2 regions of the Massilia sp. LXY-5 genome follow, and region 1 is predicted to be linked to the other one. Evidence: predicted binding sites of a transcription regulator. Region 1 holds the regulator's gene; the other holds the start of a gene.

Region 1 (7,311 bases):
GCAGCTACCTGACGGTGGCCGTCGGCTGTACCGGCGGGCAGCACCGCTCGGTGTACATGGCGGAGCGGTTGGCGGCCTACTTCAACGAGAGCGAGCGCGTGGTGCTGCGGCATCGCGAGCAGTCGTAGCTCCCGTAGGGTGGGCTCCAGTGAAACCGTCGTTGAGGCCATTGGCCTCAACGACCCCACGCGGTGATACGCGCGGGCTCCGATTTCGTGCCGGATGATCTCGCTGCCATGTATCGCCGCGTGGGCTCGGGGAGCCCACCCTGCGTTACGCTACAGTTATCAGCTTAAATGCCGCAGCGGGTGTGCGTGATCCGGCCAGACAGGTTCGAAGAACTGCTCCACCATTTCCGGAGTCACCGCGTCGAGCGTTGGCGGATTCCAGGCAGGCGCATTGTCCTTGTCGATCACCAGCGCGCGCACGCCTTCCAGCACTTCCCCGTGTTCAAAATTGCGGCGCACCAGCGAGCGTTCCATGCGCAGGCAGTCGGCGACATCGAGCGCGGCCCCACGCTGCAGCATCTCCCAGGTCACGCACATCATCAGCGGTGAACGCTGGCGCATCGCAGCCAGGGCTTTCTGCAGGAACGGATTCTCGTCCTTTTCCAGCGAGGCCATGATGGCGGCCACCGAACCGGCGCCGAAGTGCGCGTCGATCGCGGCGCGCTGCGTCTCCAGCACGCTCCGGCCCGCGTCCACAGCGAAGCGCTCAGCGAAGCGACGGATCGCGTCAGCCAGCTGAGCGCCCGGCGTCGATTCGATCAGCGCGTTCAGTTCGCCCAGCTGCGCGCCCGGCACGAAGACGTCGGCCAGGCCGAGGTACAGCGCGTCGGCAGCGCCGATCGTCAGTCCGGTCAGGCCCAGGTAGTTGCCCAGCTGGCCCGGCGCGTGCGACAGGAAATGGCTGCCGCCGACGTCCGGGAACAGGCCGATGTTCACTTCCGGCATCGCCATCTTCGTGCGCTCGGTCACGATGCGCAGGCCAGTTTCAGGACCGCCCTGGGCGATACCCATGCCGCCGCCCATCACCACGCCGTCCATGATCGACACATACGGTTTCGGATAGAAGTGGATCAGATGGTTCAGCGCGTATTCCTCGGTGAAGAAATCTTCGAGCAGGGCGCTGCCGCCGGTCGGGGTCGCGTGGCCGGCTTCGTGGAAGAAGCGGATATCGCCGCCCGCGCAGAGGGCTTTTTCGCTGCTGCTGGTGAGGACGACCGCGCACACCGACGCGTCGTCGCGCCAGGCCAGCAGGATGTCCGTCAGGCGCCGCACCATCGCCAGCGAGAGGGAGTTCAGAGCCTTGGGACGGTCGAGCGTGATGATGCCGGTGCCGTTGGCAACGCGGGTCAGGACATGGTCGGTCATGGCGAATTCGTTGATGGAAAAGACAAGCATTTTACCCAAGACACTGCCGTCCACCGCACAAAATGAAAAGGGCGCCTTCCGGCGCCCTCGTTCAGACGGTGCTCGATGCGCGATCAGATCGCAGCAGCAGCCTCTCCGCCTTCAGGCAGGCGCTTGAGCGCCTCACGACTATGGTCCTTCAACATCGTCTTGTATTTCATCACCTGGCGATCGAGCCTGTCCATCAGGAGATCGATCGCCGCATACAGGTCTTGCGCCACACTTTCCACGTGTACGGTCTTGCCGGAGACGCGCAGGTTGATCTCGGCCTTCTGTCGTTTGTCTTTTTCGGTGAGGTTGTCGATCGCGAGGATGACGTGGGAATCGATCACTTGATCGAAATGGCGGGTGATGCGTTCGAGCTTGTTCTGTACGTATTCACGGATGGCGGGGGTGACGTCGAGGTGGTGGCCACTGATGGTGAGATTCATACACACTCCTTTGAAAATGTAGCGGCCGCCGCGCCGCGCAGGGAGTGCGCATGGGGGCCGCTGTTACAAGGATTTGCGGAGACTGACGGGAGGAATCTTGAGTGCCTCGCGGTATTTTGCAACCGTGCGGCGCGCAATGACCATCCCTTGTTCACCGAGCATTTCCGCGATCTTGCTGTCGGATAATGGGTTCTTTGGGTCTTCTGCTCCTGTCAGTTGCGCAATGAGCGCCCGTATCGCCGTAGACGATGCTTCGCCCCCCGCTTCGGTGGCGACATGGCTTCCGAAGAAATACTTCAGCTCAAACATGCCGTGCGGGGTCAGCATGAATTTTTGAGTTGTCACGCGAGAAATTGTGCTCTCGTGTAGTCCTAGTGTATCAGCTATCTCGCGAAGCACAAGGGGACGCATGGCAACCGCGCCATGGCTGAAAAAGTTCTTCTGGCGCTCCACAATTGCCTGCGAAACACGCAGGATCGTGTCGAAACGCTGGCGCATATTTTTAATGAGCCACTTCGCTTCCTGCAGCTGCGCGCTCATCTGGCCTTCGCCTTTTCCCTGCTTGAGCAAATTCGCATAGACGTTGTTCACACGCAGGCGCGGCATCACTTCGTTGTTCAGCGAGACGCTCCAGCCGCCCTTCGACTTGCGGACAATAACGTCCGGTACGACGTAATCCGAGACGCTCGATGCGAAGGCGGCGCCGGGATGCGGATTGCACTGGCGGATCACGGCCTGCGCCTCGCGCAGGTCCTCGTCGTCGCAGTCGAGCGCTTTTTTCAGTTTCGTGAATTCGCGCTGCGCGAACCAGCTCAGATACCCCTCGACGATTTTCAGGGCCATGCGCCGCGTCACCAGCGGCACGCCCGGCATCGCGCGGATCTGCAGCGCCAGGCATTCGGATGCGCTGCGCGCGCCGACGCCGACCGGGTCGAGGCTTTGCACCAGCGCCAGCGCGCAGCGCAGTTCGTCCATCTCGACCTCGAGCTCCTCCGGCAAGCGCGCATGGATCTCGTCGAGCTGCTCCTCCAGGTAGCCGTTGTCGTCGATCGCGTCGATCACGAGTTCGGCCAGCGCGCGGTCGCGCGCCGTGACGCCCGTCACGCGAATCTGCTCGCACAGATGCTCGCGCAGGGTCACGCCGACCGCGCCGAGCTGCGGGCGGCCGTCGTCGTCGCCGTCGCCGCTCGATGCGCGCGAACCCTCTCCCCAGTCGCCCTCGGACTCGCCGCGTTCGACCTCGCCGCCTTCGCCGCCCTCGGCCGCCTCGGGCGCAGGGGCGCCCTCCTCGTTGTTCGGCGCCGGCGCCTCGGCTTGCGCCGGCGCGCTGTTGATCGCGCCGTCGGCCAGCAGGCGCACCGAGTGGTCGAGCGGGTCGTCGAGCCGTTCGAGCAGCGGGTTATCGGACAGGATCTGCTCGATCTCCTGATGCAGTTCGAGGGTGGAGAGCTGCAGCAGGCGGATCGACTGCTGAAGCTGCGGCGTGAGCGCCAGGTGCTGCGAAGTCCGGAGTTGCAGGGATTGTTTCATGGTGCCGCTTGGTGTCCCGTGTTGTTGCTACAGCCTTGCTACATGCGGAAGTGTTCGCCCAGGTAGACGCGTCGTACCGACTCGTCGGCGATGATGTCGTCGGGACGTCCCGACGCCAGCACCGCGCCCTGGTTGATGATGTAGGCGCGGTCGCAGATGCCGAGCGTCTCGCGCACATTGTGGTCGGTGATCAGGACGCCGATGCCGCGTTCCTTCAGGAAGCGCACGATGCGCTGGATCTCGATCACGGCGATCGGGTCGACGCCGGCGAACGGTTCGTCGAGCAGCACGAAGCGCGGATTGGTCGCCAGCGCGCGCGCGATCTCGACGCGGCGCCGCTCGCCGCCCGACAGCGACAGGGCCGGGTTCTCGCGCAGCTTCTCGATCTGCAGTTCGGCCAGCAGCGAGTCGAGGCGCGTATTGATGGCATCCTTCGTCAGCGCCTTGCCGTTGTCGTCGCGCTGCAGTTCGAGCACGGCGCGGATATTGTCTTCCACCGTCAGCTTGCGAAACACCGAGGCTTCCTGCGGCAGGTACGACAGGCCCATCACCGCGCGCCGGTGGATCGGCAGGCTCGAAATGTTGGCGCCATTGATCTCGATGGTACCGGCGTCCGACGGCACCAGGCCGACGATCATGTAGAACGAGGTGGTCTTGCCGGCGCCGTTGGGGCCGAGCAGGCCGACGACTTCGCCGCAGCCGACCTCCAGCGAGACGTCGCGCACGACCAGGCGCTTGCCATAGCTTTTTTGCAGTCCGCGCACCACCAGGGTGCTGCGGTTGTCGCGTGCATCTTTCATTATTTCTTTCCTGGTGCTGCCGGCGCTGCCGGAGCCACCGCTGGAGCCGCGGCGGGCGCAGTGCGGCGCGGCGCGATGATCAGGGTGCCGCGGCCGCCGCCGGACTTGGTCTCGCCGCTGGCGTCGTTGCGCACGGTGGCCACTTCCTTGCGGTTGTCGTAGGAGATGTAGGCGCCATCGAGTTCGTTCGTCAGGCGCCCGTTCTCGAGTTCCTTCACGATCGCCTTCGAGAACAGTTTCACGAGTTCCACCCGCTCGTCGTATTCGATGCGCTCGGCCTGGCCTTCGACCCACAGGTCCGGGCCGCCGTCGCGCTTCTGGCGGAAGGTCGCCACGCGCCCCGGGTTCGAAGTAAGCGTGACGTTCATGTAGCCTTCCGGGGTTTCCTTGAGCAGCGCGCGGTCCGACTTCAGGATCAGGGTGCCGCGCGTGAGGACCACATTCCCCGTCAGGATGCGCGTCTGCGTGACTTCGTCGACGTCGAGCGAATCGAAGTTGATGACGGCCTGCTTGAGCGAGTCCGCGCGCTCGGCGTGGGCTGCCGTCAGCGACAGCAGCGAAAGGAAGGCGGCGGCGAAGATTTTTTTCATTAGGGCTCGTTCCTGTTATTGGTTGGGTGCGGGGCTCGTACGCGGCGGATAGACGATCTGGCCGCGGCCGCCGAGGTGCAGCTTCTGCGTCGGGTTCTCGGCCACCATGCCGACGCCGTTGGCCGAGGCGGCGCCGAGCGTCATCTGGACCGGACGATCGGTCTTGACGATCTCGTCGTCGGCCAGCACGGTCAGGGCCTCGGTTTTCGCGCGCAGGGCCGCGCTCTTCGGCGTGGCCGGGCGGTTGACGTCGACGTTGCCCATCAACTCGACGCGGTCTTCGCCGTGGTAGACCTGGCCGCGGTCGGCGTGCATGGTCATGCGCGGGCGGCCCGGCGCCATGCTCTCGACGACCGGCCTGGTCACTTCCGAAACGTCGTTGTCCGGATGGTGGGCCAGGCGCGCGCCCGACACCACGTAGCGCGGCGCGCCGTGTTCGGTCATGCGCACGAAGCTGAAATTCTCGACGATGTAGTCGGGTTCGTTCAGGCCGTTGCCGACGCCCGTCGCATCGTCGGTCTGGACCGCCTGCAGCAGCCAGAAGCTGCCGAAGGCGAAGAAGACCGCCGTCAGCATCAAGGCCAGCAGGCGCCAGCGGTGCGCGGTCCGTTTGTTCACGTAGGTTGCCATGCGGTTAAGCGCTTAGTCGAATTCATTTGAACTCATGCGAAATAGGGCGAGAGCGCCTGCTCGTACGTGCCCTGGGCGCGCATGACCATGTCGCACACTTCGCGCACGGCGCCGCGGCCGCCGCCGGCTTTCGTCACATAGTGCGCCCGGTGCTGCACTTCCGGATGCCCGGTCGGCACCGTCACGGCGAAACCGACTTTCGTCAGCAGCGGCAGGTCGATCACGTCGTCGCCGATGTAGCCGCACTGCTCGGCCGTGAAGCCGGTCTGCTCGAGCAGCTCGGCAAACGCGACGCGCTTGTCGTGGTGGCCCTGCCAGACGTGGTTGATGCCGAGGTCGCGGGCACGCGCCAGCACGATCGGCGATTTGCGTGCGCTGATGATGGCGGTGATCACGCCCGTCTTCTGCAGCAGCTGGATGCCCAGGCCATCGAGCACGTTGAAGGTCTTGGTGACCTCGCCGTCCGGCCCATAGGTCAGGCTGCCGTCGGTCAGGATGCCGTCGACGTCGAAGATCATCACTTTTACGCGCGCCGCGCGGGTCATGTGTTCCAGCGGGGTCATTTAAATCACCTTGGCGCGCGTCAGGTCGTGGATGTGCAGCGCGCCGACCAGCACGCCCGCTTCATCGACCACCAGCATCTGGTTGATGCGGAACTCTTCCATGATCGCGACCGCGTCGACCGCCAGCTGGTCGGGGTGCACGGTGCGCGCGCCGACGTGCATCACGTCGCGGATGGTCACATTCGAAAAGTCCTGCATGCGCTCGATCAGGCGGCGCAGGTCGCCGTCGGTGAACACACCCAGCGGCTTGAAGCCAGGGTCGACCACGGCCGTCATGCCCATGCCCTTCTGGCTGATCTCCAGCAGCGCGCGGGTGAGCGGCGTATCCGGGGTCACGGCGGGAATCGCTTCGCCGCTGCGCATCACGTCGCGCACATGGGTCAGCAGGCGCCGGCCCAGGGCGCCGCCCGGATGCGAGCGCGCGAAGTCTTCCTCACGGAAGCCGTGCGCATCGAGCAACGCCACGGCCAGCGCGTCGCCCAGGGCCAGCGTGACGGTGGTGCTGGCGGTCGGCGCCAGGTTCAGGGGGCAGGCTTCCTTGGACACCGAGACGTCGAGGTGGACGTCGGAGAGCTGCGCCAGGCGCGATTGCGGCTTGCCGGTCATCGCGATCAGGGGCGTGCCCATGCGTTTCACGACCGGCAGGATGTCCATCAATTCGGAAGATTCGCCGGAATACGAGATCGCGATGAACACGTCCTTGTCGGTCACCATGCCGAGGTCGCCGTGGGCGGCTTCACCCGGGTGGACGAACATGGCCGGGGTCCCGGTCGAGGCCAGGGTCGCGGCGATCTTGCGCGCGATATGGCCGGATTTGCCCATGCCCGACACCACCACGCGGCCGGTGCAGGCGAACATCAGGCCGACCGCGCGGGCGACGCTGTCGTCGGCGCCGAGACGGGCGTGCATGGCGTGGATGGCGTCGGCCTCGATGGTCAGGGTTTCGCGCGCCAGCTCCAGCACGCGGCGCGACTGGTTCTCGTCAAAACTGTTCAGCATTGTTTTTTCATCGGTTACACTCATTCTGTAAGTATAAACGAATTGCGAAAGCAAAAAACTTGCCAGACGTATCAAAACCACGATCGCTCAGCATAAAGATCTTAAAAACGCATGGCATCCGGACTTGAATTGACCCTGCTGCTGCTCGGCAGCGCCGTGCTCGGCGTGGTCGTGTTTCGCAGCCTGCACCTGCCGCCGATGCTGGGTTACCTGGCCGTCGGCGTGCTGATCGGCCCGCACGCTTTCGGCCTCGCGGCGGAAACCGGCGCGACCCACGCGCTGGCCGAATTCGGTGTCGTATTTTTGATGTTTTCCATCGGCCTCGAATTTTCGCTGGCCCAGCTGCGCTCGATGCG
Region 2 (7,311 bases), on a different contig from region 1:
GAGGTGATCCGTCGCATGCTGCTCGACATCAACCCCGAATGCGAAGTCGAGATGTTCGACCAGGGCATCAACGACGCCAACCTGCACGCCTTCCTCGAAGGCGCCGACATGTACGTCGACGCGCTCGACTTCTTCGCCTTCGATATCCGCCAGAAAACCTTCGCCTTGTGCGCCCGGCTCGGCATCCCCGCCAGCACCGTGGCGCCGCTGGGCATGGGGGCAGCCTTGCTGAACTTCCTGCCGGGCCAGATGACCTTCGAGGAGTATTTCCAGTGGGGAGACTTGCCGGAAACGGACAAGGCCGTCCACTTCGTGGTCGGGCTGGCCCCGGCCGGCCTGCACCGCCCCTACCTGGTGGTGCCGGAAGCGGTGAACTTCGTCGAACGGCGCGGTCCCTCGACCATCATGGCCTGCCAGCTGTGCGCCGGCGTGATGGGCACCGAAGCCCTCAAAATCCTGCTCGGACGGGGACGCGTGCTGGCGGCCCCATGGGGTATCCAGTTCGACGCCTATCGCAACAAGCTGGTGCGTACCTGGCGGCCGGGCGGCAACCGTAATCCCCTGCACCGCCTGATGATCAAGATCGGCAAGAAGCAGCTGGCCAAGGACCTGGCCGCCGCGGGAGCGAGCGCATGAATGCAGACATCAAACCCGGCACGATCGAACAGATCCTCGAACTGGCGCGCTGGGCCCCCAGCGGCGACAACATGCAGACCTGGCGCTTCGAGATCGTCGCGCCCGATCACCTGGCCGTGCACGCCTACGACACGCGCGACCACTGCGTCTACGACCTCGACGGCCACCCGAGCCAGATCGCCTTCGGCACCCTGCTGGAGACGATTGCCATCGCCGCCAGCGGCCACGGCCTGCGTGCCGGGATCGAACGCCGCCCCGGGGGCCGCGAGACCCACCCCATCTTCGACGTGCGGTTCACCAAGGATGCGGCGATCGTGCGCGATCCGCTGATCGACGTGATCAATGTGCGCACCGTGCAGCGCCGGCCGATGAAGACGACGCCGCTGACCGCCGAACACAAGCGCCTGCTGGAAGCCACCGTGGCGCCGGCCTACTCCCTGACCTGGCTCGAGAGCCGGCCGCAGAAATGGCAGGCCGCCAAGCTGATGTTCAATAACGCCCGGCTGCGCCTGACGATGCCGGAAGCCTTCGAGACCCACCGCAGCATCATCGACTGGGACAACCGCACGCACAGCCCGGACAAGGTGCCGGCCGGCGCCCTGGGCGTCGACGCCATGACCCTGGTCCTGATGAAATGGGCGATGGTTAGCTGGCGCCGCATGAAGTCCGTCAACACGCTGATGGGCACCTGGGCGCCGCGCCTGCAGATGGACCTGGCCCCGGGCATGGCCTGCGCCGCCCACTTCGTGCTCAAGGCGAAATCCGCGCCGCAGTCGATCGACGACTACGTCGCCGCCGGCCGCGCGCTGCAGCGCTTCTGGCTGACCATGACGACCCTCGGGCTGTACATGCAGCCGGAAATGACGCCGCTGATCTTCTCGAAGTATGCGCGCGAAGGCACGCGTTTTACGGCGCAGGCGAAACTGACGGATGCGGCCAAGGCCTTGCAGCGCGAGACCGAAGCGCTGATCTTCAACGACGCCCTGTTCCCGGTCTACATGGGACGCCTCGGCTATGGCCCGGCACCGGCGGCGCGCTCGGTTCGCCGCCCCGTTTCCGAACTGATGAAGCGCTGACCAAGCTGGCCCGGCCACAAAAAAAAGCGGCGTCGACCCGAAGGTTGACGCCGCTTTTGCTTTCATTGCCCTAATTGGTCGATCTTGTTCTTGTTATCGCCAGCGCTTGCCCAGCAACTCGCGTTTTACGTAGTTTGCAACGGGAAAGAGCGGGCAAGCCCGCTCTCTCCTTGTACTACCTGACGCTCAGAGGGCTAATTAAGCCTTCTTGGCGCGCTTGCGGCTCACGACGCCAGCGCCCAGCATGGCGATGCCGAACAGGGCCAGCGAACCTGGCTCTGGCACTTCAGCCAGTTTGAACTGACCGTTGTTGCTGACAAAGAAGTTGCCTGGGGTGTTGGCATAAGCCGAACCGTTGCAACCGTTGCCGGTGAAGTTGGCGTACTGGCAAGCGACTTCGTCCACCAGGATGCTGGTCGGGTTAGCGACGGTGTTGGCGTTGGTGAAGGCGAAGGCCATGATCGACTCGGTCGACAGGTCCTGGCCGTTTTCACGGAAGAAGTAGCCCGAATCCAGCGAACCCTGGTCAGCCTTGGCGAACACGGTGACTTGACCGTTGTTGGTTGGCGAACCACTTGCATCGACGCGGCCGCCGCCGCCGGCCAGCACGGTGAACTCGGCGATCATGTTGCCCTGGTTGGCACCGTAGATACCAGCCGACGTGCCGTACTGGTTGGTCGCGTTCTGGTACATGCGGATGGTGCCGCCGCTGAAGCTGAAGGCGCCGCTGAAGTTACCGGTACCGGTCGCTTCGAAGGTTGCCGAGATGTTACCGCCTGGGTAGTTCACCGGGAACAGCTGGCTGTTGCTGTCAGCCTGGACGATGTTGAACACTGCGTGTTCCGAGAACGAGAAGCTGGAGCCACCGGTCGGGTTGATCTGGATGAAGGCGTTGCCGTTCACGTCCAGGTATTCGTTGATTTTTTGACCGCTGGCGTAGCCGCCACCGGTTGGGTTGAAGACCCAGTCGTTCAACACGGTAGCAGCGTTAGCGCCACCAGCGACAGTCATTGCAACAGCTGCGGCGCATGCCAGTTTCTTCAGAAATTTCATAATTTCAATCCTCGCTTAGTTGATAGGTTTGGGCAAACACACTCAACTATTAGCAAGCAGCGTGCCAGCTTGTTAATTCCTTTTATAATCAATCACTTGTGGCTCAACCTTAGAGCGGACTCAACCGCTATGTAAAAAACCCCGACAGCATTTTTTCACAAAAAATTCTTGTAGGAATTATAATACTTTTGAGCACTCAAACTTGATCAGATTTAACATTTCCAGGCGACAAAAAAGCTTTATGGAAGAGATGGCGTGACAACATCAGCGGCGGCATGCGCAACCAGTTGCCGCGGATATACAACATGGCATCCGCCAGCGGCGTCAGGGCAGCGGCGCAGCTCGGATGCGTCGGACGCAGGGCGCGCGCGAACAATCCGTCCATCAAGGCGAGCAAGGCGCGCCCCGGGCGCCCGCCTGCGGCCGCCTCCACGGTGGCGGCCGGCACGGGCGTGCCGAGCAGCTGTATACAGTAGCGCAACGCATAGAACAGCGGACGGGCCAGTTCGAGTTCCTGCGCACGCGTGGGCAGCGCCGTCCAGAACCCGGGCTCGGTCGCGCCGAAATGGCACAGCAGCCGGTGCAGGTCGAACAGGTCGCGCAGGCCGTGGTCGTACTCGCCCTCGTAGAACAGGTGGGTGGCGCTGTGCAGCACCATGTCGCAGGGCGCGAGCACGGACAGGCCAGGGGCGCTTGGAATGGCGCGCGCAGCGGCGCGCAAGCGGGCCGGGTCGGGGCGCACCGCCGCCGTCTCCGGCAGGATCGCATGGTGGACGTCGATCACAGTCGCGCGGCGCAGGTGCTGCAAGGGCGGCAGTTCGTGCATCCACTCGCGGTAATAGCGCTGGTCGTAGGCGTCGTGATGGTTCGACACCCAGCCGTGCAGCATCAGGCGGCTTTCGACCTCGTCGAGCCTGTCTTTCGGCACCAGGATGTCGATATCGGAAAACAGGCGCCCCGCCGCCGCCGGCAGCCCGGCAGCCACATAAGCCGTTCCCTTGAGCAGGATCAGCGGCAGGCCGGTGTCCTGCAGCGCGCGCCGCACCTGCTGCGTCTCGAAGCGTACCGCCTGGCCGTGGCGCTCCCACGCCCTGCGCTCCCAGCCCAGGCGGCGCTGTACGCGCTCCGGTAAGGCATGCAATATGCCGTGTTCTTCGGCCAGCAGGGCCAGCGTGGCGCCGAGGTCGGCGGAAACCGCCTGGCGCAGCAGCAGTTCCCAGGCCGGCGCGTCGAACGCCGCCATGGTCGGGGGGCTGCGCAGCACCCGGGTCAGCAGGGGCAAGGTATTCATCGGCGTCCGGCGAGCAGGCCTTCGAAGACGGCCATGGCGTCGTCGAGCGCGCCGTAGCTGAAATCGAAGGTGCGGGTGCCGTCGATCAGGCGCGCGGCCGTGTCGAACCCGGCGCCGCCCAGCAGGCTGTAATTGAATGCGTTCTCGGCCAGGCGCAGGTGGGCGCGCGCCTGCGCCACCGGAACCAGTTCGGCCGGCGCGCCCTGCCTCCATTGCGGGAACACGATCCAGGCCGGCGTCGCCGGTTCCAGGGCACGCGCGACGCTCGCGCCGGGTGCGCACATGTGCGCCACGGTGCCTTTGACGGTATCGGCCACCGGGGGCGAGATGTGGGCCTCGGGCGCCCAGGCCCGGATCACGTCGATCGAGGCATTTTTGAGACTGACCGGACGCGGCACCGGGTCGATTTGGCCATCGACCAGGCGCACCAGGGTCAGCTCGTCGGAAAGCAGGCGCCAGCCGCGCGCGACTAGCGCCGCGCCCAGGGTGCTTTTACCGGAACCCGGCGGGGCCGGCAGGATCACGGCCGCGCCCTCCTTCTCGACCACCGCGGCGTGGATCACCAGCCAGGAGTGGGCGTGGCTCGAGACGCACCAGTTCATCGCCCATTCGAACATCGGGTAGAGCTGGGCCAGCGGCAGCGGCTGGAAAGGCTCCATGCCGTCGTAGTGAAAATAGACCTGCGGCTTGATGAAGCGCCGCAGCCCGCGCGGGCGGCGCAGCAGCACGTTGAAATCAGCGGTCGTGTCTTCGTCCAGCACCGGATAGTCGGCGTACATGCGAGAAAGGGCGACGGCCAGCGCCGGCAGCGAACTGCGGATGCAGGCAATGAAGGGGCCGGTCTGCAGGCGCAGGCCGGGACCGCGCAGGCGGGCCGCCAGCGTGTGGCGGTCGAGTGCGCCGACGGTCAGCACGCGAGCGGTTCGACCAGGTGCAGCGCAGCCAGGTCGTCCAGCACATCGTGCAGCATCGCAGCGCCGTCGTGTGCGTCGGCGTCGGGATCGAGCCCGAAGACCGCGGCAAGCTGCACGACCGCCTGGGGAGCCGCCTGCAACTGCGCGAGCAAGGCCAGAGCAAACTCGTCGAGCAGGTGGGTATCGCCCGACAGGTCGTTATACAGCACGCACTCGCCGTCCCAGCAACGGTAGCGCAGGCGCTGGCCGGAGACCAGGCGCCAGGTCGGGGAAGCTGTCATGCGTGCAAAGCGGCGCCGTACTAGCGGAAGGTGCTCACGAGATAGGCAGCGATGTCCGCGCCGCCCCACTGCGCCATGCCGGCGCCGGGAGAGTAATAGCCTTTCGTGACGAACTGGGTCCAGATCTCGATGACCCTGTCCTCTGGTAACACGGTGGGGATACCAGCGTTGCGCGATGCGCGCGCATTCACCAGGGCGGCGACACACTGCATCGCCACATTGTTGCGGTCGATCGCCTTGATGGCCCGCGTCGGATCGATCACCTGCATCATCGTGACGTTGGCCAGTGCGACATAACTGCCGCTACAGATGAAAAAACTACTGAACTTGGCGCTCGAATCCATCCCGGCCGTGGTCTTCCATTCGTTCGGATGGGTTTTCCAGTAGCCGTGGGAACGGTTATAGCTGCATGACATCTGCGGCTTGGCGCTGGCGCCCGGCCTCATCGACATATAGCCGGAAGGCGAGTTGCACATCGTTTTGCTGAACGCGGCCATGCCGGGCTGGCTGTGCAGCGTCAGGATGACACCGGCAGCGCCCGCCCCCGCGCGCGCAAAACGGCGGCGGGCAATCCCCTGCGGATCCAGCAGTGGCTGCGGCACGGCCGGCGTGTCAGCCGAGATCGGGGTAGTTTTATCTTGAGTGTCCATGAGCACGTTTCCTAAGTCTTAGAAAGTATGCCATACACATTTGTTCAACGGCATATATTCCTACATAAGCAAAATACGGACCACAGACCTATAAGTTGACTAATTGCAACATCGAATCAAGCACTTAGCCCGGTAGCCTCGACTTTTACCCAAAACGACAACGGCGCCCCCAGGCGCCGTTGTAAGAAAAGCCGACAGTCAATTAGCTTAGAAGAAGCTTTCCGGGATCACCAGGATGTCGCCCGGGCGCATCGGCATATTCGCCGAAATGTCGCCGTCCTTGATCAGGTCGTCGAGGCGCACATTCAGCTTGCGCTGCTTGCCGTCGACGGTGCGGATGATGCTGGCGCGGTTGCCCGAAGCGAATTCGGTGACGCCGCCGACGGCGATCAGGACATCCATCAGCGACATGTCGCGGCGGTAAGGCAGCGCTTGCGGCTTGGCGGCCTGGCCGATCACGCGGATCTGCTCGCCGTAGTTGCCGACGAAGCCGGTGACGACGACGGTGACGACCGGCTGCTGGATGAACTTGGCCAATGCCTTTTCGATGTCGCGCGCCAGTTCGGTCGAGGTTTTGCCGGCGGCCGGCAGGTCTTCGACCAGCGGGGTCGTGATCTTGCCGTCCGGACGGACCGGCACCGACATCGATACTTCCGGATTGCGCCAGACGATGATGTTGACGGCATCGCCCGGACCGATCAGGTAATCGGCCGGCGCGGCACCTGCCATCTCGGCTGCCGACGGCGCAGCCGGCTTGTTCCAGAACGCACAGCCGGACACGGCCATGGCGCAGGCGGCGGCCAGGGCCAGTTTCATCAGATTCGTCATGATCTTGCTCACGTCATTCCCCTTCACGACAGCAGCAACCGGCAAAGCCAGGCTGTTGTAATAGAAACATAAAATTGTTATTTAGCCATCAAACTGGGCATATTGTATCTTAATCATGCCTTAACGAAAGGCGTGCACGATTGAAATACTTCGTTTTCACTTCTGCCGCAACAACTCCTGCACATACTGGACCGGGACCGCATAGCTGATACCGCTCGGGCTGGTGATGGCGGTTTCCTTCAAGCCCTTGACGAACACCATATTAATCACACCCAGCACGGCGCCGCTCTCGGCATCATAGACCGGACTGCCGCTGTTGCCCGGGTAGGCCGTGCCGTCGAGTTGGAAAATTTTCACAGGATCGCGCTGCAGCTGGGCGATGGCACGGGCATCGAGGCGGCGCGAACTGAGCGACGGCATGACGATCGGCGTGATCGCCGACAGCGTCGCGCGATGGGTCACGTGGTTCAGCCCGAGCACCATGCCGAGCGGGAACCCTGTAAACGCCAGCGCCTGCCCTTCAGCGGCGGCGCGCGAATCGCCCAGCGCCAGCGCCGGCAGCGGCGGACCGTCGACCAGGCG

The links. Region 1 encodes sigma-54, which starts transcription at its own class of promoters, with help from an activator protein. Its sites were predicted from a motif close to TGGCANGNAANCTGCTTT; they were not measured.
Region 2: a site for sigma-54 is predicted at 2,815-2,832, ahead of pepA (flocculation-associated PEP-CTERM protein PepA). Genes of this name have one in related genera too.

Annotation. Positions count from the first base shown of each region.
Region 1 is NZ_JBNNEH010000007.1:81,492-88,802, reverse strand. It holds gene rapZ (RNase adapter RapZ) at 1-128, shown strand, start outside; gene ACI48I_RS21625 (enoyl-CoA hydratase/isomerase family protein) at 288-1,373, opposite strand; gene hpf (ribosome hibernation-promoting factor, HPF/YfiA family) at 1,487-1,843, opposite strand; gene ACI48I_RS21615 (RNA polymerase factor sigma-54) at 1,907-3,373, opposite strand; gene lptB (LPS export ABC transporter ATP-binding protein) at 3,412-4,173, opposite strand; gene lptA (lipopolysaccharide transport periplasmic protein LptA) at 4,173-4,763, opposite strand; gene lptC (LPS export ABC transporter periplasmic protein LptC) at 4,779-5,381, opposite strand; gene ACI48I_RS21595 (KdsC family phosphatase) at 5,426-5,956, opposite strand; gene ACI48I_RS21590 (KpsF/GutQ family sugar-phosphate isomerase) at 5,957-6,979, opposite strand; gene ACI48I_RS21585 (monovalent cation:proton antiporter family protein) at 7,067-7,311, shown strand, end outside.
Region 2 is NZ_JBNNEH010000006.1:456,461-463,771, reverse strand. It holds gene ACI48I_RS20535 (ThiF family adenylyltransferase) at 1-636, shown strand, start outside; gene ACI48I_RS20530 (nitroreductase family protein) at 633-1,712, shown strand; gene pepA (flocculation-associated PEP-CTERM protein PepA) at 1,911-2,765, opposite strand; gene ACI48I_RS20520 (nucleotidyltransferase domain-containing protein) at 2,962-4,056, opposite strand; gene ACI48I_RS20515 (HprK-related kinase A) at 4,053-4,970, opposite strand; gene ACI48I_RS20510 (HPr-rel-A system PqqD family peptide chaperone) at 4,964-5,251, opposite strand; gene ACI48I_RS20505 (hypothetical protein) at 5,272-5,901, opposite strand; gene ACI48I_RS20500 (XrtA/PEP-CTERM system exopolysaccharide export protein) at 6,109-6,729, opposite strand; gene ACI48I_RS20495 (S1 family peptidase) at 6,886-7,311, opposite strand, start outside.